Regions from separate parts of the Paenibacillus sp. fava2 genome, predicted to be linked through region 2. Evidence: riboswitches for the same ligand, from Rfam matches in the RefSeq annotation. Region 2 holds a riboswitch; each other region holds the start of a gene.

Region 1 (6,512 bases), 730 kb from region 2:
GGACGCGATATTTGGAAAGCATCCAAGCGGGTGCTGGATGCTGCTGTTGAGAAAGCGTACGGCGGGGAGAAAAGAATAGCCTGGTACGAAGTATTTGCCGGCGAGAAGGCCTTCAATACATATGGTGAATGGCTGCCGAATGATACGCTGGAAGCAATCCGTGAGTATATCGTAGCGATCAAGGGCCCGCTGACAACGCCGATCGGCGGTGGTATCCGTTCCCTGAACGTGGCGCTGCGCCAGGAGCTGGACCTGTATGTGTGTCTGCGTCCTGTACGTTATTTTGACGGTGTGCCTTCACCGGTGAAGCATCCGGAGCTTGTGGATATGGTTATTTTCCGTGAGAACACAGAGGATATTTATGCCGGTATTGAGTATAAAGAAGGCTCTGAAGAAGTGAAGAAAGTGATCGAATTCCTTCAGAAGGAAATGGGCGTCAACAAAATCCGCTTCCCGGAAACCTCCGGTATCGGTATCAAGCCGGTATCCTCAGAAGGTTCGAAGCGTCTGGTGCGCTCTGCAGTTGAATATGCAATCAAACACGGACGCAAGAGCGTTACCCTGGTGCATAAGGGCAACATCATGAAATTTACAGAAGGCGCATTTAAGAACTGGGGATACGAGGTGGCTGAGCAGGAGTTCGGCGACAAGGTATTCACCTGGAACCAGTACGATCTGATTAAAGAGAAGGATGGCGAAGCAGCGGCCAATGCAGCCCAGAATGACGCAATTGCTGCCGGCAAAATCATCATCAAGGACGCTATTGCAGATATCGCGCTGCAGCAGGTGCTGACACGCCCGACAGACTTCGATGTTATCGCTACACTGAATCTGAACGGGGACTACCTGTCTGACGCCCTGGCTGCACAGATTGGCGGTATCGGCATCGCGCCGGGAGCGAACATCAACTATGTGACCGGACATGCGATCTTTGAAGCGACTCACGGCACGGCGCCTAAGTACGCTGACAAGGACGTTGTAAATCCGGGTTCCGTTATCCTTTCCGGGGTTATGCTGCTTGAGCATCTCGGCTGGCAGGAAGCTGCGGATCTGATCTACAAAGGCATGAGCACCGCGATCAATAACAAGACGGTAACTTATGACTTTGCCCGTCAAATGGAAGGCGCAACAGAGCTGAAATGCTCCGCCTTTGCTGACGAAATTATCAAAAACCTGTAAGCTGTAAGATGAAATACTCGGGCCGGAGGAAGCTGCATGCTTCCGAGGCCCGTTTTGTGCGAGAAGGGCTATAAATAAAAATTAATATAAAATTCAGGAGGTCTACCATTGGCTATCAAACGTTATAAGATCACGGTCGTGGGCGCCGGATTTACTGGTGCGACTACGGCGTTAATGCTTGCCCAGAAGGAGCTCGGCAATGTCGTCCTGCTGGATATCCCGCAGCTGGAGAACCCGACCAAAGGGAAGGCGCTGGACATGCTGGAAGCGGGTCCGGTCCAGAAGTTTGACAGCCAGATCACCGGAACCTCCGATTTCGAGGATGCGGCCGATTCGGATATCGTCATTATTACCGCAGGTATTGCCCGGAAGCCTGGAATGAGCCGCGATGATCTGGTCAATACCAATGCTTCGATTGTGAAGTCTGTATGCGAGAACATCAAGCGTGTCGCTCCTGAGTCTATTGTCATTATCCTTAGCAATCCTGTTGATGCGATGACCTATGTGGCTTATAATGCCCTGGAATTCCCGAAAAACCGTGTGATCGGACAATCCGGGGTACTGGATACTGCCCGCTACTGCACCTTTATCGCCCAGGAGCTTAATGTTTCCGTAGAGGATGTGCGAGGCTTCGTTCTCGGCGGACACGGAGACGATATGGTTCCGCTTGTACGTTATTCCAGTGTGGGTGGCATTCCGGTGGACAAGCTGATTCCGGAGGAGCGCATTGCCGAGATCGTGCAGCGTACCCGTGTAGGCGGCGGAGAGATCGTCAGTCTGCTCGGCAACGGGAGCGCTTACTATGCTCCGGCAGCTTCCCTGGTGCAGATGACTGAAGCTATTCTGAAGGATAAGAAGCGGATTATTCCGGTTATTGCCCTGCTTGAAGGTGAATACGGCTATGACAGCCTCTTCATGGGAGTACCTGTGCTGCTGGGCGCAAACGGCATTGAGAAGATCTATGAGCTGGAGCTCACAGCAGAAGAGCAGGCGGCACTGGACAAGTCGGCAGATTCCGTACGGGCAGTTACATCCGCAGTGAATATCTGATCCTTATAACCCGGCAAGACCCGTTTGATTTTGTGCCAAAGAATGGGCTTTCTTTTCTTATGCGGCAGAGTAAGTTATAATTAAAGTGTAACTTATATCACAGCGATTTTCAGAGGAGGTAAAGGATGGACCGTTTTCTGTATTTCTTACATATGATCGGGACCCTGGCGCTTGGCTTCTATCTGGTACTGCCGTTTATCCTGAGCGGAGCGCAGAAGCTCTCGGCTCCGGCCAAAGAAGGCACGCTCAGCGCAATTACCGGCTTCAACCGTTTCGCCCAATACGGACTGGTCATTCAGCTGCTGACAGGCGGCTACATGATGAGTCAGGGAGATTACTCGGTAGCCTGGATGATTGTAGTGGTTCTGCTGCTCCTGGCCATGTTTGCGCTCGGTGGAATCATGGGTAAGCCTCTGCGTCTGGCGGCTGCGGGAATCCGCGAGAACCGTGACGTATCGAACTACACTGCCAAGCTGCGGACCATGAGCCTGCTGCTCATGGTTGTGCTGATTGCCATGATCTTTTTCATGGTTTACAGACGTATTATTTAATTGAAGAATCGGGAAATAGCTCCGGGGGCTGCGGCTGCCGGGGCTATTTGTGTTTGCGTACATATAGAGACTCTACCTATAGTGACTCATCGTCCCGATTACTATTTCAGCAGGAATGCAGAACCGGCTCCCGATTTAACTAATCCTAATATTCTGATGCTGCCAAAATTATTGCTTTAAAATCCGCCGGCGAACAGTCATGTCAGCTCCGCCAGAGACAACACGCCGCTCCGTTCAAATTCAGCCAAAATTCCCGCAGGCAACAGCTCCTGAAGCTCGGTCCGGGTACACCATTTATAGGCAGCATGCTCCTCAGAGAGCTGCACGGCATTGTCTCCGCTCCTGCAGAGGTAAGTGATAATCACAACCTGTCTGCCGGGATCGGTCAGAAAGGAGGCAGCATACAAAACCTCCCCTACAGTGACTTTAAGCCCTGTCTCCTCGGCGATCTCCCGCTCCAGCGCAGCCTCAAGCCCTTCTCCGAATTCAATTTTGCCTCCCGGGCATTCCCAGCTTCCCGCTCCGATCACATCAGCCGCAGCACGCTGGACAATCAGGATTGTTCCCTGATGCAGAACGACACCCTTGACAGCTACGATAATGCTCCGTGAATTTCTGGTCATGACTCATGCGCCTCCTTATTACTCTTTCTTGCGTCAGTTCTTTATACATCCTGATTCATTATATCCGCAGATCGGGCAGGCAAGGACTGAATTTTTTGTTTGGCGGGCTTTTAACTGTGGTAAGTAACATAGCGTAAGCGAAAAAGCGCCTAAAGACCAGCGCATAAACCAGCTATCCTTAGCCATCCTAAGACGATGAACATCTTCGAAAAGTGTGAAAGCGAAAGGAGAAATGGATCATGCCAGACAATCAGCAAACGAAGAAAACAATGCCTCCGCAGGTACAGGACCAGCAGCCCGGAATCGAGAGTGAAATGAATCCGCTACCAGAGTTTGAAACCTCTGCTTACAAAGCGGCAGGCAAGCTGCTCGGGAAGGCAGCGCTTATTACAGGGGGAGACAGCGGCATCGGCCGGGCGGTGGCGGTACATTTTGCCAAAGAGGGTGCCGACGTTGTCATTTCCTATCTGAATGAACACAGTGACGCTGAAGAAACGAAACGCCAGGTGGAGCAGGAAGGGCGCAAATGTATACTGGTTGCCGGAGATATCGGTGTCGAAGCTTTCTGCCAGGATCTGATCAACAAGACGGTGGAGGGGCTCGGCAAGCTGGATATCTTGATCAACAATGCGGCCGAGCAGCATCCGCAGGATAAAATTGAAGACATTACTTCTGAACAGCTGGAGCGGACGTTCCGTACGAATATATTCTCGATGTTCTATCTGACCAAAGCGGCCATGCCGCATCTGAAAAAAGGATCAACAATCATTAATACAACTTCGATTACAGCCTACCGCGGAAACCCGCAGCTGCTGGATTACTCGTCTACCAAAGGTGCGATTCTCAGCTTCACCCGCTCGCTGTCGATGAATCTGGCCGAAAAAGGCATCCGGGTTAACGCGGTAGCTCCAGGTCCAATCTGGACGCCGCTCATTCCTTCAACCTTTGATGCGAAGAAGGTCAGCGAGTTCGGCGGCACACAGCCGATGAAACGTCCCGGACAGCCCGAGGAGCTTGCGCCTGCCTATGTATATCTGGCTTCCAGTGACTCTTCTTATGTCAGCGGCCAGGTCATTCACGTAAACGGCGGCGAGATTATTAACGGCTGATATTTTAAACTGGATTTTCCATGTAAAATAGTGTTATTATATACGACGTTAGCAACAGCATATGAACTGTCACTAGGGGTGCCGCAAGGCTGAGACGAACTTTGGTTCGGACCCTTTGAACCTGATCTGGTTTATACCAGCGTAGGAAAGTGGATGAACGTTGTATTGCAGCGCAAATGGTCCGGAAACCCGGCTGTTTTCTGTATACTATTTTTAACCGCCTCCTTGCTGGGGGCGGTTTTTTTGCGTATTTCTGTGCAGATGAAATCAGAAGGAAAGGGAGGTGGCCGAAAGTGGCCGAAATACATCTGCTCTCGGACGGGAAGCTAGATGCGGACCAGTTCGCTGTCCTTGCAGCTGCTGTTCATCCGCAGCTTGACTATATACATATACGTGAAAAAAGGCTATCTGCGCGGGAGGTGCTTAATATGACTTTGGTCCTGCTGCGTGCGGGTGTACCTGCCGCCAAGCTGATCATTAATGACCGGCTGGATGTTGCAATGGCTACCGGAGCTGCAGGGGTGCAGCTTGCCTGGAACAGTCTTCCGGTCTCTGCCGCCCGGCTGGCAGCGGGCGCTTCCCTGCGGCTTGGCGCATCGGTGCACTCCCTTGCAGAGATCATGGAAGCAGGGTGCCAGGGCGCAGACTTTTGCCTGTTTGGACATGTGTTTCCTTCAGTCTGCAAACCCGGCCGGAAGGAGCGCGGTTTGACTCTGCTGCAAGAGGCAGTGCTAACCGGAAGTGTTCCAGTCATTGCACTCGGGGGCATCACACCGGACAATACACCGCAAGTGCTGCAGACCGGTGCAGGGGGAATAGCGGTGATGTCCGGCATATGCAGTGCGGATGATCCGCTCTCTGCTGCACAAGCCTACAGAAACGCAGTGATGAGGGCTGCTGCCAAAGGAGGTGACACAGCATGAATCTGATCGTTAACGGCAAGGCGGAAATATACCAGGAGGACTGCCGGACCGTGGCGGATTTGCTTAATCTGCCTGCATGGAACAGGAGACTGGTTATTGTGGAGCTGAACGGCGAAATTGTTGCCAGGGAGGACTATACTACGGCTCTGTTGGGCGATGGAGACCGGATTGAGGTCGTGCATTTTGTGGGAGGAGGCTGAATTAAGCGTTATTAACGCAGCCGGATTCCGGAGTCCCCGCAAAGCACCTGGGTCAGCTTCATGTTAAGGCACCGCTTTCGGGAGTTATTTCGCCAGGGTTACAAATATAAATGCAGGGGGCGTATCAGATGTCAGATCCATTAATAATTGGAGGCCGATCCTTAACGAGCAGATTGTTTATCGGAACCGGTAAATACAGCCGCAATACCCTTATTCCGGAGGTAGTGGAGGCTTCGGGCTCACAGGTCATTACAGTTGCGCTCCGCCGCGTAGACCCGGGCAGCAATGATAATATCATCAGCCATATCCCAAGCAGTATGACTCTGCTTCCCAATACCTCCGGCGCACGCACCGCAGAGGAAGCTGTCCGGATTGCCAGATTGGCCAAGGCTTCGGGTCTTGGCAACTGGGTCAAAATTGAAGTAATCAATGATCAGAAATACCTGCTGCCCGACAATGCGGAAACGATCCGTGCCACAGAAATTCTGGCCTCCGAAGGCTTTGTGGTGCTCCCCTATATGAGCCCTGATCTGTCAGCAGCCCTTCACATGAAAGAAGCGGGAGCTGCGGCAGTCATGCCGCTTGGATCGCCTATAGGCACTAACCGGGGGTTGAGAACCCGGGAGCTGCTGCGTATTCTGATTTCGGAGGTTGATCTTCCGGTCATTGTAGATGCCGGAATCGGCCGGCCGTCTGAAGCAGCGGAAGCGATGGAGCTGGGCGCTGCGGCTGTGCTGCTGAATACGGCCATCGCTACGGCACACAATCCGTTGCTGATGGCCTCGGCATTCCGTGATGCCGTAGCTGCAGGCCGGAAGGCTTACCTGGCGGGACTTGGGCCCGTAGAGGAGACAGCATCGGCGTCTTCGCCATTGAC
Region 2 (6,512 bases):
AATGCCAAGGCTGTGTTCTATGGCCGCGTGAATAAAGGCTTTGGCTGTCTGTATAGCCTTATTAACATTATCTCCTGCAGCAAGTCCGGCGGTAATGGCTGCCGAGAAGGTACAGCCGGTGCCGTGCGTATGCCGGGTATCTATGCGGGGGCTGCTCAGGTACGTTATAGCCTGCCCGTCATAGATCAGATCCCGCACACCGTCCGTTCCGTCATCATGGCCCCCCTTGAGCACAACATACCCTGGGCCCATCGAGTGAATCAGCTTGGCAGCCTGTTCACGCTCTTTGAGCCCGGTGATGGTCATGCCGGTTAATATTTCAGCTTCGGGAATGTTGGGGGTGACGACCAGAGACAGCGGCAGCAGCTCGCTCACCAATGCAGCCACCGCCTCCTGCAGCAGGAGAGGAGAGCCGCCCTTAGCGACCATCACCGGATCGACTACAAGCCGTTCCCAGCCGTATTCCCTGATCTTGGCGGCTGTGCTACTTATGATCGCACTGCTGAAGAGCATGCCCGTCTTCACGGCATCCGGCGGCAAATCTGCTCCGACTGAATCGAGCTGGGCAGCCACAGCCTCTTCTGTCAGGGGATAGACAGCCTGAACGCCCAGCGTATTCTGTGCCGTGACTGCCGTGAGTGCCGACATGCCGTACACGCCCAGCTCCTGAAAGGTCTTGAGGTCAGCCTGGATACCGGCACCGCCGCCGCTGTCCGAACCGGCAATGGTAAGTGCTTTTACTACTATGGTCATACCGCATTCTCCTTTTTGCCTGCAGGTTGTTAGTGGTTAAGCTGTTCGATCCGCGATCTTTGGCTGTAGATTTCCGGGGTCACTGCGGACAGCTGGTTCAGAAATTCAATCTGGAACGCTCCCGGACCCTGGCCTTCAGTCCGCTCTGCGGCGATCTCAGCGGCGACGCCGTAAAAGGATATTGCTTCAGCTGCCGCTTCCAGCCATGCGCCTTCGCTTGCGGCAAGAAATGCACCGGTCACTGCGCTGAGCAGGCACCCGGTTCCGGTCACCCGGGTCAGAACCGGATGGCCGTTACTGGCAACAAAGGTACGGCTGCCGTCGGTAATGACATCCTCCCGGCCGGTAACGATGACTACACAGCCGAGCTTTTGGGCAGCCTTTTTGGCCAGTGCAAGCACATCGCCTTCGCCTGCACCGGCATCCACGCCTTTGCTGGCCCAGCTCTCACCGGCTACATTGGCCACTTCGGCCACATTCCCGCGCAGCGCGGTCAGCTGCATGGACTGAATCAGCTTTTGCGTGACCTCGCTGCGGTAAGCAGTCGCTCCGGCGCCCACCGGATCAAGCACCAGCGGTACGCCGTGCGTGTTGGCGGACTGTCCGGCGAGGATCATGGAGCTGATGGCCTGTTCATTCAAAGTGCCGATATTCAGCACCACTGCTCCGGACATGGCGGCAACATCCGCAACCTCTTCGCGCGCATCGGCCATAAAAGGGGAGGCACCCAGCGCCAGCAGCCCGTTGGCGGAGAAGTTGGCCACCACAATGTTTGTAATGTTATGTACGAGCGGATTAAGCTCGCGTACCTTGGCTAAATAGGACATGATTATTCCTCCAGAACATTAGGATAAAAGATTAAATAAAAGAGTGTCCGGATAGCAGACGGCCGGGATAGTTGTACTTTGTGCAGTTAAAAGTCCGATTTAAGCTCTGATGCCTGGAATAACTGCACTCTGTGCAGCTAACATTAGCAAAAGGAAGGAAAAACGTGATTTTGTCAAAGTTTAATTGCACAAAGTACAGTTAAACCTGAAAAACGGTGAATTTGCCCCGACATAGGTGTACAAAGTGCAGTTAAAGTTGAAACGGCAGGGGAACCGCTCATCTAGTTCTCAAACCTAACCACATTCCTGGAGCCCGTCGCGTCCGTCTCACCCCGCCACAGCCGTACCTTCACTCTGAGCAATACCTCAAACCCTGCAATAGAAGCACCACATTGGCCTTATTCTCACAAATTAACAAAAGCCTTATCACTTTCCGTTTCGCCTGACAGCAGCCCGCTTCCGGACAGCCAGTCTGCGACCCCGTTCCACGACTCTGAAGTCTGGTATCCGAAAGGCTCGTCTCCTGCATCCATCAGCGGCAGCAGGATGTCCAGGCTTTGGCTCTCGATCTGCGGGTCAAGCGGGGCCGTGCTGTCCTCATGGGCCAGCAAAATATCCAAAGCTTCCTTCGGATGGTCCTGCACAAACTGCTGTCCTTTGCGGGCCGCGTTCATGAATTTGCTGTAGTAGTCCTTGGATTCCTTAAGCCCTTGCTCACCGGCAACCAGCACCAGCTCGTAATAATCAGGCACTCCGAAGGCTGTAGGGTCGATGGAAGTAACAGGATGGTTCTCCTTGTCCAGTATCAGCTGCTCGTGATTGATGAAGCCGCCGATAATAGCGTCAACACGGCCTGCAGTAATGGCAGGAATCAGGTCAAAGCCGACATCGACCATCGTAATCGACTGCGGATCACCGCCGTCATGCTCCACCATGGTCCGCAGCATAGCTTCATAGAGTGGAATGGAGGAGTAACCTGCGGTTTTACCGGAAAGCTCCTTGGGACTCTTGATACCGCTGTCTGCCGGAACAAGCAGATGATTGAGCGGATGACGCACAAGCGCAGCGATGGATATGACGGGGATTTCCTCAGAACGGGCCATCAGTACCTGGGGCTGATAGCTGAGGGCAAGATCAACCTTACCTGCGGCGGCCAGCTTCAGGGCATCGTTGCTGTCGGCAGGCATCTGCAGCACCACTTCAAGTCCTTCCTCGGCAAAATACCCTTTTTCTTGAGCAGCATACAGAAAAGAATGCACAGCATTCGGATACCAGTCCAGCATGACTGTCATCTTGTGCAGCTGTCCGGTGGCTTTCCCTGAAGCAGCATTCGTGGAGGGATCAGCAGCCTTTGAACCACTGCAGCCGCTGATTACAGCAAGCAGGCTGGTCAGGACCAGCAGCGCGGCTCTTACGCGCAGATTTCTTTTGGATGATTTGTTACAGATGGGATTAGGGCTCATCGTCGTAAACCTCTTTTCTTTACAAGAATTTGTTCAGCAGCGCAGACGCTCAGGAACAGCAGAACTCCCAGAACAGAGAGCAGGAAGACAGCGGCGAACAGCTCTGCGCTGTGCAGATTGCCGGCCATCCGGCGGCTGTAATAACCGAGGCCCCGGCTGCCTCCAAGCCACTCGCCGATGGTGGCTCCGATGACGCAATAGACAATCGACAGCTTCAGCCCGGAGAAATAGGCGGGCAGCGCCAGCGGAACCTGCGTTTTGACCAGCAGCTGCCTGCGGCTGGCACCAAGAGTCAGCAGGAGCTCCTTGTACTGCTCCCCGCTTTTATACAGTCCGTCGTAAGTACCGACTACAACCGGAAAGAAAGCGGTCAGAAAAACAACTGCAATTTTGCCCCCGAGTGAATAGCCGAACCACATAATCAGGATGGGGGAGAGCGCAATCAGCGGAATGGTCTGGCTGACAATCAGCAGCGGATACACCGCTTTGGCCAGCGGCCGGAACAGATGCATCCCCAGTCCCAGCAGGGTGCCGCAGCCTGCGGATAACAGGAATCCTAGCAGGATTTCCTGTAAGGTGGCCGGCAAATGCACACCTAGCAGCAAAGTCCGCTGTTCCAGCAGTGCGGCCCAGACGGAGGAAGGTGCAGGCAGGATGAACCCGGGAACCTCACCGAACCGCACACCGCCTTCCCAACCCGCGATAATCACCAGCACCAGCAGGGCGGCAGGGGCATAGGCGTGAAGAAGCCGTTTAATGTGCAATGCTCTCATACAGCCTCCGTTCCAGCTCTTCCCGCAGCTGCATAAACTGCGGCTGATAGATCAGCTCCCCGTGCCTTGGCCGCGGCAGCGGCACAGCAATCTCCTGCAGGCTCCCGTTATGCATGAGGCAGATCCGGTCACTGAGCAGCAGTGCCTCTTCCAGATCATGGGTAATGAACAGTACCGTCCGGCCGAGGCTGCTCCACAGCTGCAGCAGCCAGCGGTGCAGTCCGCGCTTGGTCAGGGCATCAAGCGCTCCGAAAGGTTCATCTAGCAGCAGCAGCTCACTACCGGCGGATAGCGTCCGGGCAAGGGCAATCCGCTGGCGCATGCCGCCGGACAGCTCCTCCGGATAAGCAGTCTCCGTGCCGGCAAGGCCGAGACTGTGCAGCAGGCTGCGGATCTGCTCTACGGCAGCCGCTTTGCTGCCGCTCCGCTTCAGCTCCCATGCCAGCAGGCAATTGTCCAGCACGGTTCTCCACGGCAGCAGCAGATCCTGCTGCGGCATATACCCGATCTTTCCAAGCCGGGCAGTGCTGCCGGCTGCAAGCCTGCCGCCGAATGAAATGCCCCCGCCAGAAGGTTCAAGCAGACCGGCGATGATGCGGAGAAGGGTGCTTTTACCGCAGCCGCTGGCCCCGACCAGGGAGATGAATTCTCCCTGCTGCACGTTCAGAGACAGCCCTTCGATAACAGGCCCGCCTGACCCGGCGCCATAGGAATAGCTAAGATTAGTAATTGAGAGCATAGCAGTCTACTTTACCTCCTTGAATTACGAAAGACATTGAACGCAAAAAGACCTCTTCATTTCCGGAGGAAATAAAGAGGTCTGAAAGATACAGTCTGTTCCGCTGAAAACAGACAATGCTGATCGTTCCTGCTCCACTTCCCTCCGCTGGTATGATCCAGATCAGGTTCCAAGGGTCCGGAGCTTAGCTCCGTCTCAGTCGGCCGACTCCCCTAGTGAAATAAAAGATGCTTATTCAATTCGTAATTGCTAATTAATATACCATAACCTGGCGGTTTGTAAAGAGAGGCTTACTGCCCTTTTTGAATGCCGGATACGAACAGGGCTAGAATACCGTCGGTAATCTGCTCCTTAGTTGAGCCATGCTGCTTCATCTGATACAGGTACAGATCCGGGCTTAGCACGGCAATCAGAGCCGTGGCTGTAAACTGCGGATCAACCGGACTGATCTCACCGCCGGCGGCAGCACGTCTGAGCAGCTGGGTCAGAAACTCGTTCAGCCTGCGGAAAAAAGGGTGTTCAAACTGGGTGAGCTGCTTCTTGCCGGTAAACTCTGATTTGATCAGCTGCAGCAGCTCGGCGTGCTGTTCGATAAAACCGACAATCCGGCTGATGCTGCTTCGCAGGTGATCGAGAGCAGGCTTATCTGCCTGCGGCAGTGCCAGTTCATTTTCCAGACTGAGCAGAAACCGGTCCGTGCTGTCGCGCAGCAGCAATGAACAGATTTCGCCTTTATCAGAAAACCGGCGGTACAATGAGCCTTGGCCGATACCGGCCCGCTTGGCGATGGCGTGCATACTGACGGCCTCCAGCCCGTTAGCGGTGAACAGCTCGTGTGCAGCCTCCAGGATACGCTCCTTATACGGGTCGGGTGCGGCAGATGGGACAATAGGTTTAGAAGTGGTCATGGCTGTTCCTTTCGGCATAGGTAGTGTTTAGCGTAGATAAACAAGAATGTATTGACACAGCGGACAATTGTCCGTAGACTGTTAATGGATTATACGGACAGTTGTCCGCAAACATATTATATAAAGAGAAGGGTGCAGCGGTCAACGGCGTTGAACCTGCACTGGCATAGGAGGAGAAATAAGATGCAAGGAGTAATCAGGGAGGATGCAGAGTTCCGGTTGTCCGGAATTCTGGTGCCGCTGCTGGCGATCATATTCGGTGTATTTATGGTCGTCCTCGACAGCACGGCGATGAATGTGGCGTTATCTACGCTGGTTGAAGACTTTCATACCAATCTGACCACACTGCAGTGGATCGTAACCGGCTATATGCTGGCACAGGCTTCTGTCATTCCGCTGTCCGGCTGGCTGTCCGACCGCTTCGGGGCCAAAACCGTCTTTCTGACTGCAGTAGTGGTATTCACAATAGGTTCCATTTTATGTGCTACGCCAAACAGTGCAGAATGGCTGATTGCTTTCCGGGTGCTGCAGGGACTCGGCGGCGGCTGCGTTTTGCCGGTAGGCATGGCATATGTGTACAGGCTCGCGCCCAAGAGCAAGGTCGGCATTGTAATGGGCATTATGGGTATTCCGGTGCTGTTCGCTCCGGCCATCGGGCCGGTCCTGTCCGGCTGGCTGGTCCAGTATCATTCATGGAGATGGATCTTTCTGATCAATATCCCCATTGGAATCATCTGCCTGCTGATTGGCCTGCGCAAGCTGCCTAATGCTAAGCGGGGACAGGTACCGGGAATGGACAAGCTGGGGATGATCCTCGGGCCGCTGGCCTTTGCCTCTCTGACCTACGGGGTCAGTCAGGGAGCAGAAAGCTGGTCCTCCAATAAAACACTGGCCGGACTTGCGTTGGGACTGGCGGCGCTGATTGCTTTTGTCATCGCCGAGCTGCGTTCCAGAACACCGCTGCTGGAGCTGCGCATCCTGCGCTCGGCTGATTTCACCACAGGCATTCTGGTCCAGTGGATCGCCCAATTCGGCTTGTACGGAGCCTT
Region 3 (6,512 bases), 2.9 Mb from region 2:
CCAGCGGCGGGCGTTCTCCCGGGCGGCGGCCTGCGGCTCGCCCTTCAGCTCACCGGCCAGCAGGACGTTGTCCAGGGTGCTGCGCCATGGAAAGAGCGCGGGCTGCTGCGGCATGTAGCTGATCTCGCCGCGCTTCCCGGTAACGGTGCGGCCGTTCATGCTCACTGTTCCGGTATCCGGGGCCTCCAGGCCGCCGATGATGTGGAACAGGGTGCTTTTGCCGCAGCCCGACGGGCCGAGGATGGAGACGAACTCCTGCGGCCGGACGGTGAGAGAGACGTCATTCAGCACACGGGTCTCCTTGCGGCCGCGGCCGAACGTCTTCGAGATGCCGCTGACCTCAAGCGCCGGAGGCAGATTCTGCGCGGCGTTGCGGTCTGCGGCCTCAGTGCCGGCAGCCGCAGAATCTTGAGCATTGGCAGCCCCGCTCCGGTGGCCAGTAGGAGTGAAAGGGTCCGTTGATTCAACGTTCTCTGTTTGATGAGACATACAGCATTAACCTCCTTTCCAGTTGAGCTTGTCGTCTGTTGCAAATTATACGTTATATAGACCACAATCAGCGGCGTATGTACTCCTATTTGCATGTGTAAGCAGGCGGCTGCCTGGTATTAGTGGGAAAAACGCCAACTAAATTCTCTGAATCGGGCCTATTCCGATTTCCGCGGCTTCCAGCGGACCAGCCATCTCTCCGCCAGGGCAATGATGGCGAACAGCACCAGACTTAGTAACACAATAATGACGATGGCGACAAACACGTTATCGGTGCGGTAAGCCGATTTCTGCAGCAGCATGTAATAGCCCAACCCCTTGTCGGCGCCGATCCATTCGGCGACAACAGCGCCCATTACGGCGTAGGTGGCGGAGATTTTGACGCCGGAGAACAGGGCGGGCAGGGAACCGGGCAGCTCCAGCTTGGTAAAGATCTGCCACTTGCCCGCCCCCGCCATCTTCATATAGTTCATCATCGTACGGTCGCTTTGCGCAAGTCCCCCCATAGCGGCGACTGCCACCGGGAAGAAGCAGACAAGCGTGATCAGTACAATCTTGGGCAGCAGGCCGAAGCCGAACCAGATGACCAGCAGCGGCGCGAGTGCGATCGATGGCACATTCTGGCTGAGAATCAGCAGCGGATACAGCGCCCGCTTCAGCCAGGGCAGCAGATGCAGCAGCAGGGCTACAATCAGACCGGTGCCTGTGCCGATCGGGAAGCCGATCAGGGTAAGGCGCAGAGTAGCTGCGGTATGCGACCAGATGCTGGCGGCATTATCTGCAGAAGTCCGGGCAATCGCCCCTGGTCCAGGAAGAATCCAGGCCTCAATCCCGAATACGGATACGGACAGCTGCCAGATCCCTATAAACAAGACGACCGCCACTAAGGGCGGCCAAATCTGCTTGAAGTACGGTCTCACCGGTATTTCTCCGTCAGCTTGTCCATGCTGATGCCGTTTGGATTGTGGGCGATTTTGATCTGGGAAATGACGCTAGGGCTGCCGGCTGTAACCAGCGCCTCATGCATCTGGCGGACAACCTCCAGCAGCTCGGTGATCTCGCCCTCCATGGTTGTTTCCAGCGGGTTCACCTGGTGCTTCACGCCGGATTGCTGAATCACTTCAATCGCTTTGTCTACGTAAGGAATGGAGTCCTCACCGTTTGGTGTCTTAGGAATAACCTGAATGCTAAGCAGTGTATTTGCCACAATAATCAATCCTCTCAGTGTATTAGATCATCTGTTTGCTTCTTCAAATTAAGCTGTGCTTACTCTGCAGGCAAAAATTCGTTGGTGAATGTGCTGTCCACATCCAGCGGCTGATCCAGCAGCTTCAGGCCGTACATCCAGTCGGAATAGTTCTGCCAGACTTCAGCCTTTTGCTCACCCCAGCGGGCAGCATCGTCCGTATATTTCGGGCTCAGCCATTTCTGGCTGGCCAGGACAAGCTCAGGATCAAGATCAGGCACAGCCTTGGTCAGGATGGCGGCGGCTTCCTCCGGCTGGTCGATGGCGTACTGATATCCTTTCGACGTGGCTTTTAGGAACGCCTTCACCAGCTCGGGCTGCTCGGCAATAACGTTTTCGCTGGTTGTAAGAATAGGGGTGTAGTAGTCAAGCTGCGGCGCGTAATCCTTGAGGTAGAGCATATCCAGCGGCTCCCCGCGCAGCTCGGCTTCAATACCGGTCCAGGCGTAGAAGATCCAGGCAAAGTCAATATCGCGCTTCACGGCGGTAAAATAGTCGGCTTCCCCGATATTCACCAGCTTCACCTTCTTCACATCGCCGCCTTCCGGGTCCATGATGGCTTTCATGGCTGCCTCTTCAGCCGGTGAGCCCCAGCCTCCGTAGGTCTTGCCTTCAAAATCCTTGGGTGATGTGATGTTGCGGTCCTTCGGTGCAGCAAATCCGGAGGTATTATGCTGAATGACGGCGGCAATGGATACAAGCGGCACACCCTGCAGACGGGCCAGCGTCAACGCCTCCTGGGCACTGACGCCAAACGCGGCCTCGCCCGAGGTCACCATTGTATCGGCTCCGGCCGCTCCCGGCTGGACAATCTCCACATCAAGGCCCTCTTCCTCGTAATAGCCCAGCTCCTTGGCCGCGTACAGGCCGGTGTGGTTGGTGTTCGGCGTCCAGTCGAGCGCAACCTTGATCTTCGTCAGTGCTGCCGGCGCCGCAGCAGTTGCTTCCGCAGCCGGTGCCGGGGAGGCATTACCTCCGTTACCGCCGTTTGTTCCGTTTGCTCCGTTGTTGCTGCCGCATCCGGCAATCGCCAGACTCAGAATGCAGGCGAGAGAGAGCAGTTTGCCTTTTTTGATTCCCATTTCGCTTGGTTCACTCCTTCCAGCAATCCCTAGTCTTCCAGTTTCTAAATCTGATATGCAAAAAAGCGCCCCGAAGATCGGGACGCCAGTCATTTGCGCAAGGTTGCAGGCTCCGGCCGCGGGGGACCGGGAAGCAGTTATGAATTCCTACGCTGGCATTATCCAGATCAGGTATAAGGGTCAGTATCTTAAAGGGATACACTCTCAGCCGGCCAATTCCAGCCCCCCTGGTTCTATGAAGTTTATCGGGTATTGCTTATTCTACGGTGTATTATAGACGCCCCGCCGGGGGTTGTCCAGTAGCAATCTCCCTACTCCCTGGAGTAATACCGCTTTCTGCGGCGGCTGCGGATCCCGTTCCACAGCTCTTTCAATGTCAGGAGGATGCTGACGGCAATCCCTGTAAACGTAAGGAAGAGCGCCAGATATTCAAATGGGGAATAGCCCGTCATTTTGCTCCAGTCAATCGGGGCCTTCAGGTCCTCAATGACCTGATTCATTCCGTAAATGCCGCTGACCACCGTGAACACGGTAAGGATCATCAGCAGCGTATCCCGGCGTTTGGCCTGAAACTTGTCCTGGTACTGGAACAGGTCATCCAGCGTCATCTTCACTTCGTCGAATAAGGCATCATTGCCGTAAACCTTTCGCAGCTGGAAAAAAATCTCCCGGCCCTGCGACTGCGAAATCAGCTCCATAAAGTAGAATTTGGCCGAAAATTTATTGATCAGGAAGATCAGATTTTCAATTTCATCGTAGTCACGGTTGATGCGCAGACGGGAGTGCAGATTGGACAGCTTCAGCAGAACGATTTTATGAAAAATACTAAGCAGCAGCCCGTAATAATATTCGCCGTACATCTGGTTGATCAGCTTGGTGGCGATTTCGGGCTTGGCTCTGCTGAGGCAGCAGAAGGTCTGCTCATTGGTCATATAATAGCTGTCCGGCCCCCAGCGGTTGTAGGAATGCTCCTGGCAATAGTCTCTGATATAGTCCGGGTCGCTTGCACTCATATAAGGACTGCCGTCTCCGTCCAGCCCGTCCAGCTGGGAGGCACGGAATCTCAGTCCGATATCCAGCTCATCTTCGTCATCGTCAGGAACAAAGCCGTAAAAGGCCTGAACCATCATTCTTTCATCGACAAAAAAGGGCAGCGTCTCAAAATAAGCCCCGTCAAGCTCCGACTGGTCCAGAAACGGCCTCAGGCTGGGCACAAGATTTTCAAATAGAAAATCCTCCACCAGTTCAAAGGACTTCCGGCCACATTGGATAGAGGTTCCTTTATCCTCAAGAGTGGCATCCTCCAGCGTGCGGAAGCGGTCGGCGAATTCCAGCGCCACACTGTACGGGAGCGGAGTATCCTCAAGCCGGGTCCGGATAGTCAGAAAGCCAACCTGAAACGGACAGAGAAAAATATCTGTCGAGAGTATCCGGAAGGGAATGGACCGGCCGGGCATATTAAGCGTGCTCGCCAGATTGTTAACCTTGGAGAAGCGACGGAAGGAATCCTTATCCTTTTCACGCGGAAACAGCACATGGGCTGCGAAGGGAAGGTAGCTGCGCTCCATTTTTTCATGCGACACACAGTATCCTTCTCCGTAATAGGCATCCTCAAGCTCTTTGTTGTCCAGAAAAAAGCGCGTGAAGCCGTCCTGCTTAAGCTGCCGGATCAGCTTGTCATCCTCACCGTTTTGAATGGAGAAAGGAAAAATAAACTGCAGCAGCGCAGTATGTAACACCGGTTCGGGGGATTCAGCCAAAAGCTTAGTCATACACAGGTTCCACCTTATTTTTCAGAATATCAGTATGGTGTAGTATTACCCTAACCGGCAGGCAGCAACGCTAAGCCATACCCTCACAGCGGGATCTGTTCATGGATTTGTCCCGGATTCAATGTGAATGAAGGGGGTACACTATAGTAGGCACAATTTTTATGATAAATCCAAATTGCGAATGCGGATATATAAAATGTGTATCTGCGTGATTTCTGAAAGGAGCTATTTCGTCCATGAATAACAATGAGCTGGAGCAGACTATCCTCAAGGCGCTGGATGACAACAAGTTCGGGTCCTTCGGCACGATCGAAGCCGGCAACAAACCAAAGGTGCGTTATATGGCGGTATTTCATGACGGACTGAATATTTATCTGGCTACCAATCGCAAAACGCATAAGGTAGAAGAGCTGCAGGAGAACCCGAATGCTTTTCTGCTGCTTGGATATGAACAGGGCGGCGGCAGGGATGTGCTGGAGATTGAAGCCAGAGCCTCCGTCACCAAAGATGACAGCCTGCGCTCCAAGGTCTGGAACAAGTCGCTGGAGGAGTGGTTCAAGGGACCGGATGATCCGGATTATGTTATCCTGGAGCTTACGCCTACACGCATTGAGTATATGGGCAAAAACAAAGAGCATGGCGTCTGGCAGCCTGGTGCTACTGCAGGGAAATAACAGATTTCCGGGCAGCGTATCAGACTGAGCAGCCGGCAAAAAATACAGCCACCCGCGGACTCCGGTTCCGCAGGTGGCTTTTTAGGATGCACCGGCAGCCAGAATCAGACTTTAACCTGCAAAAAAAGGGTAAAGCCGTCATTTTGCATCACCGCATGGCTAAAAATTGGCAGATCATGATATAATGGCCTCACTAAAGGTTCGACATTTGATGCGAGGGAGGATGTCTATGAACTGTAGGGACTGCTCTGCGATAGAGCCGGTGGAGGATGAGGGGGAAATCCGGTTTCGGCCGTGTACCTTTGTGCTTGCCTCTGCATTGAAATCTTCAGGAGTGGAATTCACAGCAGTGAAGAATACGGGGAAGATGCCGTACGCTTCCAAAGAATCGCTCTTTGAGCTGCTGAAGCTGCTCACCATACTGCAGGAACAAGCGGATACTCGTCTGAAGCTGTGCATCAGCGGCAAGTCAGGCAGCCTGACAGCAGAGCGCTGGGTCTCCTTGGAGCAGCTAGAGATAAGATTCGCTAACGACAATCTGATTTCCATCATTTCCAATCATGACTTTACCAGCCACATGCAGCCGATTGTGAATTTTACCGAGGAAATTGTGGGCTTTGAGCTGCTGCTGCGGCCGTTGCCCGAGGGAAATGCTTTTCAGCCCTACGAGCTGTTTGAAATCGCCCGGCAGACCGGGTTTCATTCCTTTCTGGACCGTGCCGCACGCATTTCGGCCATTGAGACCAGTGCAAGGCTGCTGCCCAGGGGGATTAAACGTTTCGTTAATTTTTTGCCATCCTCCATTTATAATCCGAATTTTTGCCTTACCCACACCTTTGAGACCATCGAACGATTGGATCAGGACCCGGAGGACTTTGTTTTTGAGGTAGTGGAGACGGAGAAAATCAGCAACATGGAGCATTTGCAGGCGATTTTTACCGAGTACCGCAGACAAGGGATGCGGGTCGCGCTGGATGATGTCGGCGCAGGGTATTCGACCGTGGAGGTCATGTCCAGCCTCAAGCCGGATTATGTGAAGATTGACCGGAATCTGATCAGCTATTGCGATCAGGATAACGGCAAACAGAGAACAATCAAGGATATAATCAGCCGGGCCGGATCCTTTGGAGCCAGTGTACTGGCCGAGGGCATCGAGCGGCGGGAAGAATTCCAGTACTGCAGGGAGATCGGCATCGAGCTTGCCCAGGGTTATCTTTTCGGCAAACCGGAGGACAAGCCGCCGGCACAT

Evidence for each region. Region 2 has a riboswitch for thiamine pyrophosphate ahead of AC4G46_RS14085 (ABC transporter ATP-binding protein). Riboswitches for the same ligand answer to the same signal wherever they lie in the genome.
Region 1: another riboswitch for thiamine pyrophosphate. It lies ahead of AC4G46_RS10830 (thiamine phosphate synthase); the one in region 2 lies ahead of AC4G46_RS14085 (ABC transporter ATP-binding protein).
Region 3: another riboswitch for thiamine pyrophosphate. It lies ahead of AC4G46_RS01850 (ABC transporter substrate-binding protein); the one in region 2 lies ahead of AC4G46_RS14085 (ABC transporter ATP-binding protein).

The regions. Positions count from the first base shown of each region.
Region 1 covers NZ_CM177755.1:2,552,453-2,558,964, forward strand. Annotated here, with positions in the region: gene icd (NADP-dependent isocitrate dehydrogenase) at 1-1,179, shown strand, start outside; gene mdh (malate dehydrogenase) at 1,288-2,229, shown strand; gene AC4G46_RS10815 (hypothetical protein) at 2,355-2,780, shown strand; gene AC4G46_RS10820 (NUDIX hydrolase) at 2,978-3,403, opposite strand; gene AC4G46_RS10825 (SDR family oxidoreductase) at 3,643-4,512, shown strand; TPP riboswitch at 4,577-4,677, shown strand; gene AC4G46_RS10830 (thiamine phosphate synthase) at 4,806-5,435, shown strand; gene thiS (sulfur carrier protein ThiS) at 5,432-5,635, shown strand; gene AC4G46_RS10840 (thiazole synthase) at 5,764-6,512, shown strand, end outside.
Region 2 covers NZ_CM177755.1:3,285,833-3,292,344, forward strand. Annotated here, with positions in the region: gene thiD (bifunctional hydroxymethylpyrimidine kinase/phosphomethylpyrimidine kinase) at 1-747, opposite strand, end outside; gene thiM (hydroxyethylthiazole kinase) at 783-1,583, opposite strand; gene AC4G46_RS14075 (ABC transporter substrate-binding protein) at 1,985-3,043, opposite strand; gene AC4G46_RS14080 (ABC transporter permease) at 3,040-3,816, opposite strand; gene AC4G46_RS14085 (ABC transporter ATP-binding protein) at 3,797-4,555, opposite strand; TPP riboswitch at 4,678-4,779, opposite strand; gene AC4G46_RS14090 (TetR/AcrR family transcriptional regulator) at 4,846-5,481, opposite strand; gene AC4G46_RS14095 (DHA2 family efflux MFS transporter permease subunit) at 5,647-6,512, shown strand, end outside.
Region 3 covers NZ_CM177755.1:408,683-415,194, forward strand. Annotated here, with positions in the region: gene AC4G46_RS01835 (ABC transporter ATP-binding protein) at 1-489, opposite strand, end outside; gene AC4G46_RS01840 (ABC transporter permease) at 648-1,409, opposite strand; gene AC4G46_RS01845 (thiamine-binding protein) at 1,406-1,696, opposite strand; gene AC4G46_RS01850 (ABC transporter substrate-binding protein) at 1,756-2,817, opposite strand; TPP riboswitch at 2,947-3,056, opposite strand; gene AC4G46_RS01855 (hypothetical protein) at 3,129-4,589, opposite strand; gene AC4G46_RS01860 (pyridoxamine 5'-phosphate oxidase family protein) at 4,826-5,263, shown strand; gene AC4G46_RS01865 (EAL domain-containing protein) at 5,493-6,512, shown strand, end outside.